DNA from 2 places in the Bacillus sp. JJ722 genome. Region 1 is predicted to be linked to the other one. Evidence: riboswitches for the same ligand, from Rfam matches in the RefSeq annotation. Region 1 holds a riboswitch; the other holds the start of a gene.
The links. Region 1 has a riboswitch for lysine ahead of V7014_RS05185 (amino acid permease). Riboswitches for the same ligand answer to the same signal wherever they lie in the genome.

Region 1 (3,438 bases):
GAAAAAATATTCCTAATTTAGGGATATTTTTTTATGCAAATTTTACTCAATTGCGTTTGGGAGCTAATTTTTAAGGATATATAATATATATAAAGCTAAAAGGGGGGACCCTCAATGAAAACAAAAATAGCTACTTTTATTCAATTCTTAAAGCATAGAAAAAAAGAGAATAAACAATATGAGAAACAAGCAGTTAGTACAGAAGACAGAAAAGATCACGCTATTGTAAAGGAAGGATTAATCGAACCTGAGTTATTCTGCTGTGCGCAAGAAGCAGTAAAATATATATATCAAACTACTTTGTTAATTCCTGATGTTGATGGGAAGAAGTATGAAATCTTTAAGGATAAATTCTTAAAGAAAAATCAAATAACTCCTTTAGGTAACAATGGAGACTTAATGAGAGAATTGAAATTACTAGATGTATACTTTAATACGTTTTTACTAAGCAAACAAGGCGTTGAATGTGGTTGTGATTTTAGTGAAGAAGAAGTTCAAAAAAACATCGAAAACGTTATAAAGCAATGCATGGAACTAGAAAGAAGATTTGGAATTAATTATATGTCTGTTACGGTTTAAATAAGAAAGAGTAATAAAAAGCACCAGAAGACATTTTGTCACTGGTGCTTTTTATTACTCTACATCTTGATAATGTTCTACACAAAACGTTGTAATTTGTTGAAGTTCATCGTCTTCTAATTCAAAATCTAAATATGTATTTTCACCTTGTTCATACAGATCATATTTAGCAATCTCTTTTTTATCTTCATCTACAACAAAAATGACTTTTGCCATTACTCCACTTTCATGAAATAATTCATCATCTTCCGGAATATCTAAAAAAAGAATAAACTCATATCGATCCCCTGGTAAAATACCAAATGCATCATTTATTAACTCAACTTCATATTCTTTAATTTGAATCATTATATTCGTCCTTTCATTCACTATTGCTTTACTCATTATAGCGGTAAAATGGTTATAAGAAAAGCGGTGCAATATTTGAACAACTTTTAATTCTATAGAAACTAAATCAAAGTATAAATAACTAAAAATTCGTAAACTTGACTTAATCAACTTCATATTCTAATATATTTACTAGAAATCAATAAAAGATTCCTCATCAGACAAAGATGAGGTAGAGGTTGCGATTTTTAAGAGTAAATAAACCGAGAGACAGAAAGCTTGAAGACGTTTATTGAAAGGAAACATCGCCGAAGCGCTATAGGTTTTCTGACTATAGTAAAGCTGGGTCTGTATCGAATAGGTGCAGGACTGTCATGGCAAATGCTATGATGAACTATCCAATGAAGTCTGGTGCAGTTTTGTATACGTATACAACACACCAACTTTTACGGTGTGTTTTTTGTTTTATACTAAATTAACAAAACTCTACCCATCAAGCATGTTCATCGTTTGAAATGACATCTCAAGAATCTCAAGAAATACAGACAAGAGGAGAGCTTAAAGATGGGAAAACAACAGAAATTAGGTTTTTGGATTTTAACATCATTAGTAGTCGGTAATATGGTTGGTTCTGGTATCTTTATGTTACCGCGCACTTTGGCTGAAGCGGCAAGTCCAGCGGGAGTTATGTTAGCATGGCTATTTACTGGTCTTGGTGTACTATTTGTATCGTTCGTTTTCGGTAACTTAGGTAAGAGAAAACCAGAACTCAGCGGTGGACCGCAAATTTACGCAAAAGAACTTTTTAAAAAAGGCTCACAAGTCGCAACATTATCAGGTTTTATGGCAACTTGGGGATACTGGATTGGAAATTTAGCAGGAAACATTGCAATCATTACAACATTTGCGAGTTATTTATCAACATTCTTTCCAATCATGACAAATCAAGCTGTTTTATTTTCGGTTGGAAACTTTGATTTAAAAGTAGGTAATGCAATTACATTTGTAGTGTGTACCATTGTACTTTGGGGAACACACATAATCGTGTATAAAGGTCTAGAAGGCGCCGGTAAATTGAATTTAGCGGCAACAGTAGCAAAAGTTACAGGATTCTTTATCTTTATCATCATTGGTCTTTCGGCTTTTCAAGCAGCAAATGTAACGCCGTTTTTAGCTGAGAAAACAAATGAAGTAGGACAAACAGTAGGATTGCTAGGACAAGTTAATGCTGCAGCAGTAGCTACACTTTGGGCCTTTATCGGAGTTGAATCGGCCGTAGTATTCTCATCACGTGCGAAAAAGCAAAGCGATGTAAAGAGAGCAACTATTCTAGGGCTATTACTTACGTTAGCTATCTATATCGGCATTAGCACTCTTGTTATGGGCTTATTACCTCAAGATGTGTTAGTAACGTCTGAAAAGCCATTAATTGATGCTATTGAAACAGTACTTGGGCCAATTGGTGGAAAACTATTAGCAGCTTTAGGATTAATATCATTGATTGGATCAACGATCGGTTGGGTCATGCTGGCTGCTGAAGTACCAAGTGCCGCTGCGAAGCAAGGTTTATTCATTCCTCGTTTCATGAAAGAAAACAAAAAGGGAATACCAACTTTCTCGTTAGTATGTACAAATATTTTAGGCCAATTATTTATTTTCTCAACAATTTCTAATACAATTTCAGATGCATTTAATTTTATTATCTACATCGCAACGTTATCGTACTTAATACCTTACTTAATATCATCAACATTCCAGGTAAAGCTAGTTATTACCGGTGAAACGTACGAAGATGGAAAAGGGCGTATTATAGATGGTATTATCGGTATTCTAGCAACACTATATGCAGTTTACGTACTGTTTGCAGGAACATCAGATATTAAAACATTTATGTTGGGTATGGCGTTATTAGCAAGTGGAATTCTATTCTATGGTTTTGTAAAAAAAGAAGATCATGCTGCAATACCAGTTAAAAAAAGCTAAGTATAATTGATATAAAAACAGAAAGCATCCAGATGGGTGCTTTTCTTTTTAACACAAACAAGAACAAATGTTCTCGTTTGAGAAAAAGAGCATTTTGATATATTTAATGTTCAAATTACATAAATTAGGATAATCCTGCCCCGAAATCGCAAATAATTGAAAGGAATTTATTAATAAAAGTGCTGATTTCAGTCGTATAGAACAAATGTTCTTTTTAGTGAGGTGGTTTGAGGGAAGAGGATGATTGATGTTTAAAGTTGTAAACCTAAAGGTTACCGAAACTTTGATGTCTCTTACACATGAATAAATGGCTTATAGAGACACAATTCAATTGATGAAAACTTTCAATTAAATTAATAAGTGAATTATTGGGAATTAATAAATTTAATTAGTTTATTAACTAATTAGCATTAGAACAAACTGATCTGGTTAACAACATATCTAAAAACGTCGAAGTATTTAGATTATGAATAATTGATCACATATAGAAAAACTGAGCAATATTGGCAATGTAGATTGGAACCATAATATACACAAATTTAAATATGA
Region 2 (3,438 bases), on a different contig from region 1:
TGATATATTAGTTTCCATTGCATCCTATCTTCTGAATTATGGTACAGATGATGATAATTTTCGTATTGCACTATGGAATTATTACAAACGAGATAAAGCGGTTGGAATTGTAATGGGTAATGCAAAAATATTTAGGAAATATGGTCGCATTAATTTAAATAAAAAAGCTTTCCCTTTACCTATTACTGCCGATTACAGCTACAGAAGTACTTGGGGCGTTGCAAGAGGATGGGGCGGTAGAAGAAGTCATGAAGGTACAGATATCTTCGCTAATTACGGTGTACCTGTTCGTGCCACAAGCTATGGAGTAGTTGAAATAAAAGGATGGAATCGCTATGGCGGATGGCGAATTGGTATTAGAGATTTAAATAATACGTATCATTATTTCGCTCATTTAAACGGATTTACGAAAGGAATTAAAATTGGCACTATTGTTGAACCAGGTATGGTAATCGGAAGCGTAGGTAGCACTGGCTATGGGCCTCCAGGTACAAGCGGTAAGTTTCCTCCTCATTTACATTTTGGGATGTATAAAGACAACGGATTTACGGAATGGAGCTTCGATCCGTATTATCATTTAAGTGTGTGGGAGCGCAACGAAAGAAATAAACGATGAACAAAAGCGGGCTGCCAATGCTGACAGCCCGCTTATTATTCAATATTTACGCTACAGTTGTTTCCTTATTTTTCTTAGCAAAGAAAAACAGAATTCCAATTATTATAACCATAACTACTAGTAGTGAAATAAACGTATTACCTGTTATTCCAAGTATTAAAAATCCTATAGCAGATACACCAGCAGCTGTTAGTGCATATGGTAGCTGCGTCATTACATGGTCCATATGATCACATCCTGCTCCTGTTGATGACAAAATGGTTGTATCTGAAATCGGTGAACAATGATCTCCAAATACTGCTCCTGCTAGCACGGCAGCTAGTGACGGTAGAAGCATACTAGAATCCATCGTTGCAACAATATCACCTGCTAATGGTAATAAGATACCGAAAGATCCCCATGATGTTCCTGTTGCTAACGCCATAACACCAGCTATCAAAAACAAAATAAATGGAATCAATTCAACGCTAATATTTGCTTTCTCAACGAAGCTTGCTAAATAACTTCCTGTTTCAAGCGAGCCTACTAAATCAACAATTACCCAAGCAAAGATTAGAATATAAACAGCTGGTAGCATTGATTTGATTCCTTCATATACCCCTGTTATTAGCAGCGAACTTTTCACTGCTTTTTTTGAATATACTTGACGAAGGAATAAAACTAACGTTACTCCGAATCCAAACAATCCTCCATAAAATAATGATGTAGGAACATCTGTATTTTCAAACATTTGTAGAATTGTTGCTTTCCCTTCAACAGCTTGACTACCTGTCCATAACATAGCTGAGACCGTTCCGATAACAAGAGCTACTATCGGTAGTAATAAATCCGCTACTGATCCTTTATTACTCATAGGTAAGTCACTCTTTAATTCACCAGGAGCAATTTTATCTGGGTTAGATACTACTCCTGTTTTCATTGCTCTTTCTTCATGAGCCCTCATTGGACCAAAATTAATATTTTTCCAAGAAGTTATAATAACCAATAATAATGCTGTCCATACATAGAAGTTCATCGGTATCATTTGAATAAATGCTGAGAATCCACTTATGTCTAAAGAATTTGCAGCTAGAATTGGTGCTAAGATTGCAATGATATATGCTCCCCAACTCGACACTGGAGAAACAACACAAATTGGCGCTGCCGTTGAATCAATAATATATGCTAACTTAGCTCGAGAAACGCGATTACGGTCTGTTAAAGGTCTTGATATTTGCCCAACCGCTAAGCTATTAAAATAGTCATCTATAAAAATGATGATACCTAGTATAGCCGCTGTAAGTTGTGCACCAGCCCTTGTTTTAACACTTTTTAATGCCCATTCACCAAAGGCTCTACTTCCACCAGAAATCGTTACAAATGCAGTAACACATCCTAAAAGAAGTAAGAATAGAAGAATGTAAATATTCCCTGTATTAAGTGCTCCATCTTTATAAAATAATTCAATAAACGCTTTAACTATAATAGATAACGTATCCATTATATTAAATTCTGCAAGTAGTAACGCCGCTGTTAAACTTCCAATTCCTAAAGACAGCAATACTCTTTTGGTTAATAAAACCATAACAATTGCTACTAAAGGTGGTAATAAAGAAAATACTGTGTTTTCCATGCTAATCTCTCCTTCTGTTAAATCCGGAGGTAAAGATCAGAGCTTTTTCATTTTTAAGACAAAATAAAAAAAGGATAGTGATAGAGAACAACCTATCATTACCCTTTGTAATGTATGTTATCGTCCATCGCTCTGTAGCTCCCCATTGTAAATAAGCTAAGCATTTACAATGACAGTGTTGGCTTTATTCAAGACAACCCCAGTAACAGTTATTTGACACTAACTGTTACTTCGGCAAAGTTCCCTTTCTTCTGCGCTCATCGTTGTCATCCTCACAACAGCTTACTGATGAACTTTGCGTCCTCTACCCCATGCGGTGATAGTTATTTATCAAATTGTATTTTAATACTATACCATTAATATAACATTCTGCAATAAAAATATCGAATTAGCAAAAAAATTTTTATTCTAAAATAATCATTAGTTAGATGTATCGCAACCAATAATCACAATGTCTAAATGTTGCTTTAAATCTAACTCATAAGATTCATCGATATCTTTTCCATTTTCCTTCAAAATTGTTATAACTGGACGTTCACTCATTCCATCATTCTGCTTGGAAACAACACCTTCTTTATTATTATTCAAAGTCACATTTAAACCTAATGGATATATTGCAACTGCTTTTCTAAACGTTTCTACAATCACTGGATCAAACAATGTGCCTGTTCCTGCATAAAGTATTTCAAGCCCCTCATGAGGCAACATAGCTTGTCTATACACACGATTAGAAGTAACAGCATCAAACACGTCGGCAACAGCAATAATCTTTCCAAATAAGTGAATATTTTTATCTGTCAACCCTCTAGGATAACCTGAACCATCCATACGTTCATGATGTTGAAATGCGCAATGAGCAACTAACAACGGAATTGTTCCAACTCTTTTCAAAATCTGGAAGCCATACTCTGCATGTTTTTTTATCTCATTATATTCACTTTGTGTTAACCTTCCAGGCTTCATTACTACATCATAAGGAACGTGCATTTTTCCTACATCATGCAAAATAGCTCCGATTCCAAGTGTTTCAAGGTCTTTTTGGCTAAGTTCTAACCTAATCCCTATAGCTAATGAATACAACGTTACATTGAAGGAATGAATAAAGATATATTCGTCATAAACATGCACATCAGAAAGAATCGAAAGTAATTCTGAATGATCTTTTATTTCATCCAGAATATTGCGAATTAACTCAATAAAATTTTTTGAG

Region 2: linked by a shared signal. The riboswitch ahead of V7014_RS23205 (Na+/H+ antiporter NhaC family protein) and the one ahead of V7014_RS05185 (amino acid permease) in region 1 are both predicted to bind lysine.

Annotation. Positions count from the first base shown of each region.
Region 1 is NZ_JBALMO010000031.1:5,147-8,584, forward strand. Features, by position in the region: gene V7014_RS05170 (DMT family transporter) at 1-16, shown strand, start outside; gene V7014_RS05175 (hypothetical protein) at 115-579, shown strand; gene V7014_RS05180 (DUF6509 family protein) at 634-927, opposite strand; lysine riboswitch at 1,132-1,311, shown strand; gene V7014_RS05185 (amino acid permease) at 1,471-2,889, shown strand.
Region 2 is NZ_JBALMO010000260.1:2,027-5,464, forward strand. Features, by position in the region: gene V7014_RS23200 (M23 family metallopeptidase) at 1-616, shown strand, start outside; gene V7014_RS23205 (Na+/H+ antiporter NhaC family protein) at 663-2,228, opposite strand; lysine riboswitch at 2,356-2,543, opposite strand; gene V7014_RS23210 (HD-GYP domain-containing protein) at 2,649-3,438, opposite strand, start outside.